One region of the Halobacillus sp. BAB-2008 genome, then DNA from elsewhere that is predicted to be linked to it. Evidence: riboswitches for the same ligand, from Rfam matches in the RefSeq annotation. Region 1 holds a riboswitch; the other holds the start of a gene.
What was found. A riboswitch is a leader RNA that binds a small molecule or an ion and turns the genes downstream of it on or off. The one in region 1 is predicted to bind S-adenosylmethionine.

Region 1 (8,727 bases):
AGGATATTAATAATTCCTTCCGGCGCTCCCGCTTCCTGAGCCAGCTCCACCAGACGAATCGCAGTCAGAGGCGTCTGCTCTGCCGGTTTGATCAGGACGGTACAGCCTGCAGCGATTGCCGGCGCCACTTTTCTTGTAATCATAGCTGCCGGGAAGTTCCATGGCGTAATGGCTGCCATGACTCCGACAGGCTGTTTTTGGACAAGAATGCGCTTGTCCCTGCTCGAAGCGGGAATCGTTTCACCGTAGATACGCTTCCCTTCTTCTGCATACCAGGCAAGGAAGCTGTTCGCATAACCGATTTCACCGGCTGCTTCCTTCAGCGGCTTTCCCTGCTCTTTCGTCATGATTTCCGCTAACTCTTCTTTATGAGCTTCTATCAGTTGATGCCAGCGCATCAAAAATTCAGCACGCTCATAGGCGGTCGTCTTCTTCCATTTAAGAAAAGCAGCATGGGCGGCATCCACCGCCTCCTGCGCTTCTTTCTCTCCCGCATCCGGAACGTGATCGATCACTTCCAGTGTGTAAGGATTCGTTACTTCTATCGTCTTCTCTGAGGTCCATTCTTTCCCGTTCACAATAAGATTCAACTGGAATACCCCTTTCTAAAGTGCTTTCTTCTGAATAGTAGCATTTTTCTTTTCGTAAGTCCCACGATTCATCTGAATGAAGAAGTACGCACCGATAAGCGCCCAGCCGCCGACCATGATCCACTCATACGGCCAGATAAGAGCAGCAGGCATTCCAGGCAGGTACAAGACGATGAAACCAAGACTAAGTATTAAAGCTAAATACCCGAACACCGGAGATTTACCAGCGCGGAACGGACGCTCCATTTTCGGTTCTTTCTTCCTTAATAGAATAAAGGACATAGCGACAAGGAAGTAGGCGACAACAATGCCAAGGCCACCGGCATCGACAATCCAGACCAGGGCAGATCGCCCAAGGAGTGGAGCAAGCGCAGATAGAATACCGATGAACAGAACGGCGTTGGAAGGTGTTTTATATTTAGGGTGCAGTTTACCGAACCATTGTGGTATCATTCCTGATTCAGCCATCGCATAAAGAACCCGGCTGCCGCCGATGACAAAGGAGTTCCAGCTCGTGACAATACCTGCTACACCACCGAGAATCAAGATTTGGGCGAAACGTTCAGATCCGAACAAAGCTGCCATAGAATCGGCAGAAGCAAGTTCTGAAACGGCAAGTTCTTCCGGACTCAGCGCAAGGCCTACACCGAGGGCGATCGCCAAATAAAATACAATGGCTGCAATGACAGATATAATAAGGAAGGAACCGATTTTCCGTCTGGGGAGGTTCGCTTCTTCTGCTACTTGAGGAATGACATCAAAACCGACAAATAAGAAAGGAACCATGACGAGCACAGTCATAATGCCACCCGCTCCACCTTCAAATAAAGGCGAAAGGTTGGAAGGTTCTCCGTAGGCAGCGGATCCGAAAATCAGCACAAGTCCGACAGCAACAATCATTAAGGTAAACACCGTCTGCAGAACCGCTGCCTGCTTTAGACCTATAAAGTTGATTGCTGTGATAATGACGGCTCCTAGTGAACCGATGAGTACCCAGTTCAGGTGCACGTCCCAACCGGCAATCGTCCATAGATAGCCGGCCTGGTAGTCAGGAAGCAGGTAGTCGATAACGGTGGGTAGTGCAACTGCTTCAAAAGTCGCTACCGAAATATATCCGAGCGTAATTGCCCACGAAGCAACGAACGATGCTTTCTTGCCAAGTGCCCTGTGGACATATTCGTGCTCGCCGCCTACTTTAGGCATCGCCGAAGCTAATTCCGCATAATTCAAGCCGACACAGATGACCAGGAACCCACCAATGATAAAGGCAATGACCGCCCCTAGCGAACCTGCCGACGTGATCCAGGTACCTGAAAGAACGACCCATCCCCAGCCGAGCATCGCACCGAGAGCCAGAAACAACAGATCAAAGGACGATAATACCTTCTTTAATTTCTTATCTTCCATTAAGCATCCCCCCTTATTTTATACCGAAAATTCCGTCTTCTTTTCCAACACGGACTCCATTGCGTCACGCAGGATATCCAACCCTTCGTTCAATTCTTCATTCGTAATGACGAGCGGCATCAGGAAGCGGACGACATTTCCATAGACTCCTGCACCAAGTACCAGCAAACCGCTGTGTTGAGCTTTTGAAATAATTTCAGACGCAAGTGCTTTATCCGGTGTTTTCGACGTACGGTCTTTGACAATCTCTACAGCCACCATAGCTCCAAGACCGCGGATATCACCGATGCAGTCAAATTCTTCTGCAAGCTTGGTGAACCTGTCTTTAACCGTTGCACCAATTTCGACAGCACGCTCGTTCAAGCCCTCTTCTTCAATGACATCAATCGCCGCAAGGGCTGCTTGACAGGCAACCGGGTTACCACTGTACGTACCTCCAAGTTCTCCCGGACCGGCAGCATCCATGACTTCCTGACGTCCAATGACTCCACTGATCGGCATACCGGCACCCAATGATTTCGAAACCGTGATCAAGTCCGGAGTGATACCAAAATGCTCAGAAGCAAAATAGCTGCCCGTTCTTCCGAATCCCGTCTGGATCTCATCTGCCACGAACAAAATACCGTGCTCCTCACAAAGCTGCTTGACCGCATGGACGAAACGCTTCGCCGGTACGATAAAGCCGCCTTCTCCCTGGACAGGTTCCATAAATACAGCAGCGATTGTTTCCGGTGCGACTTCTTTCAGGAAGAAATCATGGAACTGTTCGATCATGAAATCGATATAAGCCTCTTCTGACATTCCCTCAGGACGGCGGTAACTGTACGGGAAAGGAGCCTTGTACACTTCCGGTGCGAATGGACCGAATTCATATTTATACGGCTTTACTTTGCTCGTCATGGACATCGTCATCAGCGTACGCCCGTGGAACGCATTGGCAAATGTGACGATGGCTTGTCTGCCAGTATATTTTCGAGCAATCTTAACGGCATTTTCTACAGCTTCTGCACCACTGTTCTGCAAAAGCACCTTCTTCTTATGAGATCCAGGAGCAAGCTGTGTCAATTTTTCAGCAAGAGCGACGTACGGTTCATACATCATTACATTGAATCCGGTATGAATGAATTTTTCAATTTGATCATGGAGTGCCTCTTTTACTTTCGGGTGACAGTGGCCGACGTTGATCGTACCGATCGCACCTGCAAAGTCGATGAATGTATTACCGTCCACATCCGTGATTTTGGCTCCTTCCGCTTTCTGTGCAAATGTTGGAATGCCGTAGCTTACTGAATCAGGAATTACTTGATGACGGCGTTCCAGCAGCTCGCTCGCTTTTGGACCTGGGATGTTTGTTTGGATAGATACGTGCTTAGACATGTTTAACCACTCCTTTTAATTAATAGAAAACCGATGTTCGTTCAGACAAATCACTCAGTGTCGAGAGCAAATGGTTACGAATTGCTGCCTCCGCTGCTTCAGAATCCCTCTCCTGCAGATGTTCGAATATCACCCGATGTTCGGGAATTGATTTAACCTCATCCATTGGTGTCGAGTAAAATTCATCTCGGAGGATTAAATAACAGTCCGACCACTGATTCAACTTGTCGACTTCCTGTAGAAGGAATTCATTGCCGGATACCTCGGATAAGAACGTATGGATCAAACCATTGACCCGAAGGAATTCCTCGAAATTCTTGGACTTGTAGGTTTCCAGTTCATCGGAAAGTAGAATTTCAAGCTGTTCCAGATGAGCATCATCCAGATTAGGAACCGCAAGTCTCGCTGCATAAGTTTCTAAAACAATTCTCAGTTCAAAAACGTCCCGAAGCTCTTTGTTGGACGGTTTGTAAACAATCGCCCCCTTATTGGGAACCAGTTCTATCAATTTCTCACTTTCCAATCGCTTGAAAGCAGCTCTTATCGGAGTTCTGCTCATATTTAACTCTTTACTTACCCAATCTTCCGTAATTCGCTGTCCCGGAACAAGCCGTTTCAGCATAATGGCACGTTTCACCTTTTCATATGCTCTCTCTTCACTACTACTCATTTTGCATCCCACCATTGTATTCGAAGATTGTATACAATTTACTTCTAACAACATGTTATCTTAAAATTCACAAAGTTTCCACATAATTTTCTGAATTTAGTGATTATTGCATAAAAATTCATCTGCTTGTTTAGTGCTTTTTACACATAAAAAAAAGACCTTTCCAATCAGAAAGGCCTTTCTCTTTTTACCTATTCTGCCAGCGCCTTGCCAGCGATTGAATGTGATCAGGAGTCGTACGACAACAGCCTCCTATGATCGTTGCCCCGGCTTCCACCCACCGATCGGACTGCTCATCGAAACGCTGGCAGGAACGTTCTCCGTACCAGTCATTTGTGTCGGGATCGTATGTTTCTCCCGAATTCGGGTATAAAATAATCGGCTTATCTGTAAGAGCGCGGATATGGCCGACTGCCTCTGTCGCATCAGGAATCGGAGCACAGTTCACTCCGACTGCTACCACCTGCTCCCTCCCTTCGATCACATCTATACAACGTCTCCATTCCGTTCCATCGCTGATTTGGCTGCCATTCTTCAAGGAAAAGGAAAGCCACGCACTGGCGCCCGGATACTCGCCCAATAATTCCGTCAGTACTTCCGCCTCCTGGAGGGAAGGAATCGTTTCAAAGGCAAGCACGTCGGCACCCGCTTCGATGAGCGCTTCTATTCTGGGACGGTGAAATTCTTTCAGCCGCTCATCCGTGACACCATAGTTCCCGATATATTCTGAGCCGTCAGCAAGGTAGGCGCCATAAGGGCCAACCGAACCTGCAACGACAGGATAAGCTCTGTCATCCGCTTCCCTCCAGACATCCGAGCGTGCTTCCTGTGCCAGGCGAACGGTATCTTTAATTAATGTGCGCGCCTTATCTTCGTCGATCCCCCGCTGCTTAAACCCATCAATGGTTGCTTGATAACTAGCGGTGATGGCAATATCCGCACCATTACGGAAATAATCGGCATGAACCTTACGGATAGCATCCGGATTCTCAAGCAGCACACGGGCGGACCAAAGTGGATCATCAAGGTCGAAGCCGTATGTCTCCAATTCTGTCGCCAACGCCCCATCGAGAATAATCGTTTTTTTATTTCCAATAGTTGTTTAATAGGATTGCGCTTGTTGATTTTGTTCGACATGTTCTACTCTCCGTTTCTTCTTGGATTGTGACAGATAATACCCTGCATAACAAAGGATGATGAATGGAATTCCACAATACAGGGCGATCCGCTGTGTCGGATCAAAGGCGATTCCGATGCAGGCGGCAAGACAGAGCAGGAACGATGCGATCGGCACCAATGGATAAAGCGGCGCCCGGTATCCCAGGTCCTCCACCTTGTTCCCAGCTTTCACATAAGCCCGCCGGAAATTAAATTGAGCAAGACTGATGCTCATCCATACGATAACGACTGCAAGTCCTGAAATCGATACCAGCACGATATAGACGGTATCGGGCGCAATGATGCTGGACAACAGAGCCAGTCCCCCACCAAGCATGCTGAATAAGATGGCGTTCAGCGGAATGCCTTTCTTCGTCATTTTCGCGAATTTCGGAGAGATCGTCTTCCGATCCGCGAGAGACCACAGCATACGGGAGGAGGCATATAACCCTGAATTCGCTGCAGACAAAATAGCCGTGATGATGACGAAGTTCATGATATCTGCGGCAAATGGAACACCGACTCTTTCCAAAACGGCAACGAAAGGACTCTCAATGACTCCGGCTTCCGAACTCGGAAGCAGCGCGGAAAGCACAATAATTGTTCCTACAAAGAAAAGAATGAGCCGTACGAGCGTCGTCCGGATGGCTTTCGGGATTGTTTTCGCGGGATCGACCGTTTCTCCCGCCGCAATACCGATCAACTCTGTACCGGAGAATGCGAAGTTGACCGCCAGCATCGTCATTAAGATGGCGAAAGCCCCATTCGGAAACAAACCAGCTTCTGTGAAATTAGAAAAGAACGGAGCTGGTTCAGAATCTGCAAGCGGCACAATACCGAAAATTCCGGCCAGACCAAGTAGAATAAATAGAAAAATAGCGATGACTTTGACAGAAGAAAACCAAAACTCTGATTCTGCAAAAAACTTCACGGTGAATGCATTCAATCCGAAGATCAAAATCGCGAATAAAGCGCTCCATATCCATACACTTATATCCGGGAACCACCGCTGCATCATCAGTCCGGCAGCTGTGAATTCCGATCCCAGCGCCACTGTCCAGGTGAGCCAGTAAAGCCAGGCAACCGTAAACCCCGTTCCCGGACCGATATACTTCGCGGCATAACTGTGAAACGCACCAGTCTCCGGCATATGTACAGACAACTCACCAAGACAGAGCATCACTAAGTAAACGACCAACGCACCAATCAAATAGGCAAGCACCGTCCCGAATGGTCCTGCCTGCTGGATGGTGTATCCGGAACTGAGGAACAGCCCGGTTCCGATGACTCCACCGAGTGACAGCATCACAAGGTGGCGTGTTTTCATTTCTCTTTTGAAGTTCTGTTCCATTTTCTCTTCCCCTCCACTTTCTCTTCATCTAAAAATACATAAAAAAACGCACCCTGGAGCGGGTGCGTTTACCGACAAATAAAAGGAAGCTCCTATCTATCAGGGTTATTCAACACCCGCTGGAATTAGCACAGTGTCTGCATTCAGACCTGTTGCTGAGGCTTCAAAGGGCCAGTCCCTCCACCTCTCTGGATAAGAAATATGTATTTTTTAAATACTCTAACAACGCAAATAAAAAATGTCAACGCTGAATTTTATTATTACGCTGCAACTTGAATGTTCCGAATATCCTCGAATTTTGTTGTTTCTAGATTCATAGGAACGTATAATGAGAGTGGTTAAAATGGATGAAATTGCCTTAACACTCACGTTCCGTTCCCTTTCTGAGGAGGTGATAGACAATGAAAACCTTCATAAAAATACTAAAAATATCAGGAATCGTCATCGGCTCCATATTCGCACTGCTCGTGCTCATTGGTATGTTCATGCCGGGAGAAATTGATGTCTATGGAGAAGGAGATTCAGAGAAACCCGACAACCTGACTGTATCAATGGATACCTACATCACAGATGAAGACTATGAGCCTACTGAAGTTGCTTTTCTCACTCATACGATAGCTGCGTTAAACGAGATCGACAATCAAAATTGGGGTGCTTTGGATGCCTATTTTTTGTATGAACGGGTTTATGAAACCGCTCTTCGTGACGTTTATATGAACAAAGAAGTCGATCCGGAGCACATCACAGATGTCCATTACACCGTACGGAACAAGCAATTTCAATCTTATTTGGATGAACAGCCGGTGAGCCCGCTCAGCACCGAAACCGATCACGGGGTGGAATGGGCGACCTTCCAATATGATGTGTGGGTAACCTTCTCCTTCGAATTGGAACGAGTCATCACGGATGATGAAGACCGGACGTATACCGATCGCTTCGAGGTGCAGGGAGACTACCCTCCACATTGGCAGTCCAGTATGAAGGAAACACACTGGCGCTTGAATTCCTTAATGCTACGCCCTCTAGAAAATGAATAAAACAGGAGATGAAGAGTATGAAACTCAAATCCATCCCGGTTATTCTGCTCGGCCTGCTGTGTTTGACGGCATGCTCCAACGTAGTGGATGCAGTCGGGGATCAATACCCAATGGAGGATATCGTATACGATGATGTGGGCAACAAATCGGAAATCTTCCGCGCTTATGATCAGAAGCCGGAGAAAGTGGCAGCCGGCATCACCGACTCTGAAGAGGCCGTACATAAAGCCTCCAAAGACGGTCGTGATTTAATGCTCTACGACGATTACCTCGTGCAGGTCTATCAGGACACCCAGAAAGAAGAAGATACCATCATCGAAGTATCGGATAAAGAATTCGTCCGGAACAATTATGATAGTGATTTCTTTTCGGACTACGGCATAGAAGAGGAAGCAGAAGAGGTTTATGCTATAGACCTTGATAACCGCGGCGGCTTCTTTTATACAGGGTATATCGGCGGAAGCGGCGGAAGTTATGTGAAAAATGCCGGGAGCAGTCCATCCGTACGCCAGTCATCCAGCACATCCTCCGGTGTCCGCGGCGGCGGCCCCGGAGCAGGAAAATAACAAAAGAACAGGAGCGAAAAACCATGTTTGAATTCGATATTTCGGAAGTACTGAATGTTTATGACCTTCTATTGACCTTGCTGTATTGGATCGTCATGCTTGTCCTGGCAGGAATTTGTATGGCCATCTTTGAAAAATTCACCCCTTATAACGATAAAGAAGAGCTGCTGAAGGGCAACGTCGCTGTCGCTTCTCAGTTCGCCGGGAAGTTGATCGGTCTAGGTATCATTACAGAATCTTCTATTGCCCACAATTTAAGTATTTGGAGCGCCTCTATCTGGATCTTCATCGGCTTTCTGTTGATGATTGCCGGCTACTATTTGTTCGAGTGGATCACTCCGTTCAAAGCGGAAGAGGAAATAAAGAAAAACAACATCGCTGTCGGCCTTGTAGCGGCATCTGTCAGTATCTTCATCGGTTTTGCCGTAGCAGGAAGCATTACATAAGAAGAATAAAGGAGGACCAACCGTGAACGCACAAAAGTATCTTTATCTGTCATCAGGAATCGTTTCAATCTGCGGAATCGTCTTCCAAGTTCTTTATGGTGCTGCAGGCAGCTACTTATTCGGGG
Region 2 (8,727 bases), on a different contig from region 1:
GAAACTGATGGTATAAATAGGTGCTTCATAAAGGGCGGCTGCTGCTTCCCATCCTCCTCGTTTTTTTCCAATATCATGGTTATTCATAGCTTCAAGCAAGTATAAATAGCTGTTGGCATCGAAACGTTCTTTGATCTTGGCTCCCTGATGATCGAGGTAGGACTGGATATCATAACGATCTTCTTTGGCCTGTGATCGGTCGAACCGCTGCTGAAAAAGTGTACCACTGCGGTATGTGACCATTCCGGTCATGCGCGCTATTTCAAAACCCTGCAGAGCTGTATTGGATTCGTAATTTCCTCCATTGAATGCGGGATCGGAGCATATGGCTTTTGATCCTATGTGGTTGAAGGCAATCCCGTAATCGCTCAAATAAGGAGTGGCTGCGAGAATAAACAGCTTCTTCATAAAGGTCGGGTACAGCAGACCCCATTCATATGCCTGCATACCGCCCAGTGATCCCCCGACGACTGCCTCTAACTGCTGAATACCCAGTCTTCTAAGCGCTTCAAATTGGGCGTTAACCATGTCCCGGATGGTAACAGGTGGGAATGTTTGTTTGTATTCCTTACCGGTGTCAGGGTTTATGCTCGCGGGTCCTGTAGAACCGTGACAGCCGCCGAGCACGTTGAAGGTAATGACTTGATAGTGTTTCGTATCGATGGGACAGTCGTCTCCGATCAAGCCAGCCCACCAGCCAGGTTCTTCCTTTGATCCGACTGCCAATTGGTTTCCCGTCAACGCATGGCAGACTAAAATGACAGGAGCATCCGCTTTACCATAACGCTCGTAAGCGAGTTCTACATCAGTCAGCCGATCTCCTGACTCTAATTCCAAAGGACCAATGGAAAGGACTGGACTTTCTGTTTCCTGGCTGACTGGGTTTTTCAATGACATGAACGAATTCTCCTTTCCGTAATGCTTTCGATTAGACCGATTGTAGAGAGGAGGAGATGCTTTTTCCTGTACGAACCGCTACGACAGCGTCATATATTCGTATACCGGAAATCGTGGTTTCCTCATCCTCCGCTATTGCCTCATTAATCCACAAAATTCCGTGCGGCTGCTGCTCGATAATCGGTTCATCTGTGTTCAACCGGTCAAAATGAAGGATATCCACATAAGTAGGTGCCTCTTCTTCTGAGGATAGATCCACAATCGTATAGCCGAGTTGAGCAAGTCTGTTTACATCCTCCGGAGAAGGACTTGTGGTAAACCCGATCGTTCTTTTCCTCAGTTGGCCTTCTGAACGATCCAAGGATGATTGTAGAATCGGCAGTGCTGGATGGTTCCTGTTTTTACTTGCCGACCCAGCACCTGTAGCTTGGCGGATGGCAGCATCCAATTCATCAATCAAGTCATCAACCGACTCCAGGCCTACAGACAGACGCACGAGCTCCTCGGTGACGCCCGATTTCTTCAGGTCATGCTCGTTCAACTGTTGGTGTGTGGTGGATGCGGGATGAATAATTAACGATTTTGCATCGCCGACGTTAGCTACATGGGACCACAATCCGATGTTGTCTATCAGTGTACGACCAGCTTCCCTGCCGCCTGAAATACCAAAAACGACGATGGAGCCGTGGCCGTAATGGAAGTACTTCTCAGCAAGGGGGTGGGTAGGATGATCGGGTAATCCCGGATAACGCACCCACTCGACTCCTTCATGTTTTTCTAAATACCTGGCAATCTCGAGTGCCTGATCCGCATGCTTTTTAATTCGGAGATGCAGCGTCTCCAACCCTTGCAGCAACAGGAAAGCATTTTGCGGGCTTAGGCATGCCCCGATATCCCGGAGAAGTTGGACGCGGAGTTTAACCGCGTAGGCTGCGGGACCGAGATCGGCGTAGCGGATTCCATTGTAGCTCTCATCCGGAGTTGTAAATCCAGGGAACTTCTCGTGGTCCCAGTTAAAACGGCCGCTGTCAATGACGACACCGCCAATCGTCGTGCCGTGTCCCCCGATCCATTTCGTAGCGGAGTGGACGACGATATCCGCGCCCCATGCGAAAGGTTGGCATACATAAGGGGTGGCAAAGGTGTTATCGATAATAAGTGGGATGTGATGACTGTGGGCTACAGCTGCCACTTTCTCGATATCGAGAACATCCAGACTCGGATTTCCAATCGTTTCCGCGAAAATTGCCTTTGTATTTGAGGTAATGGCTGCTTGGAAGTCGTCATGGCTGCTGCCTTCAATGAAACGAACATGGATTCCATACCTCGGAAGGGTATGGACGAAGAGGTTGTATGTGCCGCCGTAAAGGTTGGAGGAAGCAACGATTTCATCTCCGGCTCCTGCAATATTCAAAATGGCGAGTGTGATCGCTGACATTCCGGAAGAAGTAGCTACAGCTGCGGCTCCGTCTTCCAATAAAGCCATCCGCTGCTCGAAAGCATCCACGGTCGGGTTCATGATCCGCGTATAAATGTTTCCCGGTTCTGCAAGGGCGAACAGGTTCTGAGCGTGGTCTGTGTCTCGGAAGACATAAGAGGTCGTTTGATAAATCGGCACTGCGCGGGAACCGGTAGCCGGGTCTGGCTCCTGTCCGCCGTGTAACAACAAAGTCTCTGGACCGTACGGGTGGTTAGGGAAAGTCATCAATCATTCTCCTCCTTGGATTGTTGTTCCTAGGAACCTCTACCTTGGTGGCGGAAGGCAAACGAAAAGCCCTCTTCTGTAAGAAAGAAGAGGGCTGTATGTACGGATTACCTCCCCTTATCTTTCAGATCACCGGATCTGTAGGATTTAGCACCTTTTCAAGTCTATGCTTGATGGTTGCCGGGCGTCGTAGGGCCTAGTCCCTCTGCCGCTCTCGATAAGAGTGTATTCGATTAGTCTGACTTGTTTGAAATTATATACGTGTGCCTGTGCAATGTCAAACCCTTTCTCTGAGGCCTTTGATGTTTGAGTATGCATCCAGCTGGGAATGCTCTTACTACATTCAAAAATAGTAGAGGAGTGAAGATAGAATGAAAGAATATAGTGTAGTCCCAAATAAAGACGTAACAGGCTGGTTTGTTAAAATCGAAGACGTGGCTCCGACAAATCTTTACGATGAACGTGATACTGCCATCGAAAAGGCTGAAGAAATGGCGAAAGGAAATTCACCAAGCAAGCTTTCCATTATGAATCAGAATCACGAAGTAGAAGAAGAGCGCACGTACTAATACATGACTCCCGGAAACGGGAGTTTTTTTATGTTATGAATCTGGTAGAGTGGAAGCAGGATTAGTAGCAAAGAAGAGGGGATCTTTATGGACAATCGCTATGATGTGGTCATTACAGGTGCACGGGTGGCAGGCGCGAGTTTAGCAGTTCTGCTTGGAAAACTCGGAAAAAAAGTACTTCTTATAGATAAAGCTCCTTTCCCGAGTGATACGTTATCAACTCATTATATGTCGCATACCGGTTACTTAGAAGAACTCGGCATTTTAGACAAATTGCTGGCTGGCGGCCTGCGGAAGGTGGATCGGATGAGGACACATATCGGTTCCAGTTACATAGATGGCCCGAGGTCTGCCTACACGGTCATACCAAAGCGTGACCGCCTGGATATGCTTCTTATAGAACGCACCTTCCTGTACGAGGGAGTAACCTTTCTTTCAGAGACAGCTGTGCGGGAGGTTTTGTGGGATCAAGACCGCATGGTAGGGGTGAGGATAAAAGGGAAAGGGAGAGAGAAAGAGGTGTATGGTGATTTAATTGTCGGAGCAGATGGTAAACATTCGACGATCGCCCGCCAGGCAGGTGCGGAAGTGTATCACGATACACCGCCTCTCAGACCAGTGCTGTACGGATATTTTGAGGGAATTCCCCCTTTGGAAACGCCTACTACGGAAATATTTCTTCATGAAGGAAGAATCGGCTTTTTGTTCCCAATGGAACAAGGAAGAGATTGTATCGGTCTTGAGGTTCATCCGGATGAGTTTAAAACTATGATGAAAGATTCCCCCGAAGCGTTTGTCCGTATGTACAAGCAGCTGTATGGAATGGAAAAGCGGTTGGAGAATGCCCGTTTGCAAGGAAGTATCATCGGGACCTCAGGGGTGCCTAACTTTTTCCGTAAACCTTATGGAAACGGATGGGCCCTGATCGGCGATGCAGGTCACAGTAAAGACCCAAGTACAGGACTTGGGATTAATGATGCTTTCATGCAGGCGTTTCTGCTCGCAGATGCGTGCATGCGGATCGATGCAGGTGATGACAGGGAAGTGGTCATGGAAGCTTTCCAGAAAAAGCGGGATGAACACCTCTTCCCGGGCTTTCAGTTGACGCTGGATTATATCCACTCGTTAAAAAGGTTCTCGAAGAATGAACTTGCCCTGTTTCAAGCGATGGCTGCCAACCCGATGGTATGGAACAAAGTGGCGCCGAAATTGGGGGATTATTTGAGAGAAGGGACCAGAGACTTTCCTCTGCTTTACCAATCTGTCGAAATGGAAGCGGAAGCATTCGGATATGACAAGGATTCCTCTCCCTGACGGCGAACTATATAAAGAGAGGTGATGGGGATGGAATGGACGAAAGAAACCGCATATGCAAAGCTGCAAGAGGTTTATACAGATAAGGTCATGCAGGAGGAGAAGCGGAGAGTGTTCCAACAAGTTTACCGGCACCTTCGTGAACATTTGGATGATCTATGTGTCAGTCATGGTTTAAAGGAGCAGGCGGAGAAACAGCTTGGATTCTTTAAGGAATATACGTTCATGCCGGGAGATAATCTGTTTCAATCCATGCGTCACGTTTTTCTGTTGGCAAGAGGCGAAAGAAAAGAGGAAGAGGCAGTGACCAGGCAGCACTTGGAACGGATCTATCGCGCGCTTTATCAGCCGGCAGGTTTGAAGAATCCATATATCCCGGATTCGTTTTGGGATACACCGGTCGGGGTAGCTTGTCTTGTTGCGGAAGAAGGAATTGAAGCGGCTTATCCTGTGCTCGATCAAATCATGGAAGCGGAGAAATAAAACCAAAGCCAGTCAAATTTGTGACTGGCTTTGGTTTGCTTACGCAGTGGTTTTGGAGTCGGTGTGCTCCGGGCTTTCCACGGGGCGTCCGGTGCTCCTCGTAGCTTTTATCTACCAGGGACCTGTCTGTTTCCGCTGATCCAGTTGCCCATTTTCATGTCCCAAGATTGTCCTACTATAAGTCAAGGAACGAGAGAGTGTTTGAACAAGAAACGTTTTTACATATGCGGAGAGGATTATTGTTCTATCTTTATCCTCTCCAGTTTCCACACAGGTTTGTAATCTTAGATTCTGTAGAAAAGGCGGAGCTCCTGCAGGAATCCTTTATAATCCTCGAGGGGTTCTAAATTGGCAGCGAGAGCTTTCAAAATGGCGGGACGTGGCTCCTCCCGTTTGATCTCTTCCATCAATACAGTTAACGTATCCGCTGTATCGCGGTCTGCCTCTTTTTTTCTGGTCTTTAATTCTTCGAGGAAGAACTTTTTACGATTGTCTGTAAAAGCATCCGGCAAAATGTTCTTAATAAAGGATTCGTTGATGACTGGTTGGTCATTGTGCTTCTCGAACCCTTCCACTATATAATCCGCGTATCTTAACATGGAACGCGAAATTGCTTCATAGTCTACGTCAGCTGCTTCAATAATAATTAAATCCATATAACCCTTCAGTATTCCCTGCATTAACAGGCTGACTTCCCAGAGGATATCCTCTTTGTCTTCTCCGTAGATTTTCCTTAGATGGTAATGGTAGAAGAGGTAGGATTGAAGTCGTGTTTTATTGATGAACTCCTCAATATTGTCATTGAACGGAATGGCCTGCTCGCGGATCTGCATTATTATGAAATCTCTGTGCGCTGCTAACTCTTCATAGGTGACCTGCATCTGTTTCAGGAAGGTTTGGCGGGCATCTAAATTTAATTCATTAATGCTGTCGATCTTCCCTTGAATTTGATCATAGTAATAGTGGAAAATGTCCATCAGCAAGGCGTCTTTTGACTTGAAGTGAAGGTAGAATGCACCTTTCGATATTCCGCATTGTGTAGCAATTTCCTGTACTGATGTCGAGCTGAACCCTTTTTTGGCAAACAACTTGATTGACTGTTCAATGATATAGGTGGACTTCGGTTCCATATATGTTTCGCTCCTTTGACGTTGAAAAAAGGTGGACTTCCCACTTGACCATGACTGTTCGGTCATATATATTATATTGGTGAGTGACTGAACGGTCAAATGGAAGGGGAGAGTTCTTTTATGAAAAAATCATCGATTTTTCGATGAATAACAAATTCGCTGTTTGGCTCATGACAATTCTGATTACAGCCGCCGGACTGTATGCGGGATTGAATATGAAGTTGGAAACCATTCCAAACATAGAGCCGCCGATTATAACAGTGACTACTACTTACCCGGGTGCGACACCCGAAGAAGTGGCATCCGAAATATCAGAACCACTGGAGCAACAGGTCGGTAACTTGAGTGGTGTAAAGACGGTAAGTTCGACCTCCTATCAGAATGCATCTTCACTTCAGCTGGAGTACAGCTTTGATAAGAGCTTGGACGAAGCGGAAGACGAGCTGCAAGAGGCAGTTGCGGATGTCGCCCTGCCTGAGGATGCTCAGGAGCCGTCCGTGTCCCGCTTGAACTTCAATGCTTTTCCTGTCGTAAGCTTCAGTGCCATCGATAAAGATGCCTCTTTGGAAGAACTGACGCAGGAAATGGAAGACACTGTCGTACCGGCACTTGAAGGTCTGGAGGGAGTTGCAGATGTTCAAGTTTCCGGACAACAGCTGAAAGAAGTCCGTATGACACTGGATGAGGACGCGCTTGCAGAACGCGGTCTTGATTCAGAGACGATCAAGAACTTGATACAAGGTTCGAATGTCAATTTCCCATTAGGGCTGTTTACGTTCGATGATTCACAGAAATCTGTCGTTCTGGATGGCAGTGTAGCCAATATAGAAGAATTGAAAGAATTAGAGATTCCTGCTGTACCTGCTTCTGGAGGCGGGGAAGCGCAGCAGGCCCCGGGCGGCCAGAACAGCCCGACAGGCACCGATCAGGCACAAACGACTTCTTCCATCCCGACAGTAGCGCTTGGAGACATCGCTGATATTGAAGTCGTTGGAGAAGCGGAATCCATTTCCAGAACCAATGGAGAAAATTCTATTGCTGTTCAAATCGTCAAGTCGCAGGAAGCGAATACAGTTGATGTCGTAAATGCGGTGAAAGCAGAGACAGAAGACCTCCAAACGGAATTGGACGGAGTGGAGTTTATTTATTCCTTCGACCAAGGAGAACCGATTGAAGAATCTGTCAGCACGATGCTGAATAAAGCGTTGTTTGGTGGAATCTTCGCTGTCATCGTCATTCTGTTGTTCTTAAGAAATATTAAAACGACTATCATATCTATTATTTCGATCCCTCTATCCCTGCTGATCGGGATCATTATCCTTAATCAAATGAATATTACGCTGAATATCATGACGCTTGGAGCTATGACGGTCGCCATCGGACGTGTCGTCGATGATTCCATTGTTGTTGTAGAAAACATATACAGGCGAATGTCTCTGCCTGGAGAATCATTGCGGGGCAAAGCGCTGATCAGGGAATCGACAAGAGAAATGTTCATGCCGATTCTTTCTTCGACGCTCGTAACCATCGCGGTGTTCCTGCCGCTTGGGCTTGTGGAAGGAACGGTCGGACAGATATTCCTTCCATTCGCTTTGACAGTAGTATTTGCTTTGCTGGCTTCTTTACTCGTTGCTGTCACCATTGTACCGATGCTGTCCCATACGTTATTGAAAAGCGATAAAATTAAGCAACAGCCTCATGAAGAGGGCGGCGGCCGGCTCGCTCGCTGGTATAAGTCAATATTGACCAAGGCTTTGAATCATAAGATCATTACATCGATTATCGCTGTTGCTGTATTGGTCGGGAGCATAGCCTTACTTCCTCTTGTCGGAACGAGTTTCCTTCCTGATCAGGAGCAGAAGATGGTCATCGCGACGTATAACCCGGAACCGGGTCAGACATTAGAGGATGTAGAGGCAGTTGCTGATGAAGCGCAGGACTTCTTCCTCGACCGTGATGGGGCGGAAACAATCCAGTATTCCGTCGGTGGAGAAAACCCAATGAACCCGGGTGCGTCGAATCAAGCGATGTTCTTCGTAGAATACAACGATGACACGGAAGCTTTTGACAAAGAAACGGAAACGGTCATTAAGGAATTAAACGCGAACTCAGATCAGGGAGAGTGGGTAAGCCAGGACTTCTCTGGTACTGGTTCAAGCAGTAACTTGGAGCTGAGGGTATATGGAGAAAATATCGATGAAATCAAGCCGGTTGTGACAGAGCTGGAAGATCTTCTTTCACAAGAAGATAACCTTCGTAATGTCGACTCCAGCCTTTCAGAATCCTACGATGAATATACACTCGTAGTGGATCACGATAAACTGAGTGAACTTGGCGTTACGGCTGCCCAGGTAGGAATGGAACTCAGCCAAAATAGAGAAGAACCTGTTCTGACAACTGTGCAGCAGGATGGAGAAGACTTGAACGTTTACTTAAACGTGGAGGAACCGGAATTATCAACGATAGAAGACTTGACCTCGCGGGAAATTCAAACGCCGCTAGGCCAGACGGTTCCGGTTTCTGAAGTGGTTGAAGTGGAAGAAGGAACGACTGCGGATACGATTACTCGTCGAGACAATCGTGTGTATGCGAGTGTCAGTGCAGAAATTACGGTAGACGACGTCGGAGC

Region 2: another riboswitch for S-adenosylmethionine. It lies ahead of D479_RS03515 (O-acetylhomoserine aminocarboxypropyltransferase/cysteine synthase family protein); the one in region 1 lies ahead of mmuP (S-methylmethionine permease).

The regions. Positions count from the first base shown of each region.
Region 1 covers NZ_ANPF01000013.1:45,280-54,006, forward strand. Annotated here, with positions in the region: gene D479_RS03940 (NAD-dependent succinate-semialdehyde dehydrogenase) at 1-590, opposite strand, end outside; gene D479_RS03945 (APC family permease) at 606-1,997, opposite strand; gene gabT (4-aminobutyrate--2-oxoglutarate transaminase) at 2,016-3,374, opposite strand; gene D479_RS03955 (GntR family transcriptional regulator) at 3,394-4,044, opposite strand; gene mmuM (homocysteine S-methyltransferase) at 4,232-5,140, opposite strand; gene mmuP (S-methylmethionine permease) at 5,147-6,553, opposite strand; SAM riboswitch class I at 6,643-6,752, opposite strand; gene D479_RS03970 (hypothetical protein) at 6,955-7,590, shown strand; gene D479_RS03975 (DUF4247 domain-containing protein) at 7,608-8,156, shown strand; gene D479_RS03980 (DUF350 domain-containing protein) at 8,180-8,602, shown strand; gene D479_RS03985 (polyamine aminopropyltransferase) at 8,625-8,727, shown strand, end outside.
Region 2 covers NZ_ANPF01000011.1:2,181-10,907, reverse strand. Annotated here, with positions in the region: gene D479_RS03520 (homoserine O-acetyltransferase) at 1-897, opposite strand, end outside; gene D479_RS03515 (O-acetylhomoserine aminocarboxypropyltransferase/cysteine synthase family protein) at 929-2,602, opposite strand; SAM riboswitch class I at 2,717-2,826, opposite strand; gene D479_RS03510 (DUF2188 domain-containing protein) at 2,974-3,171, shown strand; gene D479_RS03505 (NAD(P)/FAD-dependent oxidoreductase) at 3,259-4,485, shown strand; gene D479_RS03500 (hypothetical protein) at 4,516-4,968, shown strand; gene D479_RS03495 (TetR/AcrR family transcriptional regulator) at 5,253-6,098, opposite strand; gene D479_RS03490 (efflux RND transporter permease subunit) at 6,182-8,727, shown strand, end outside.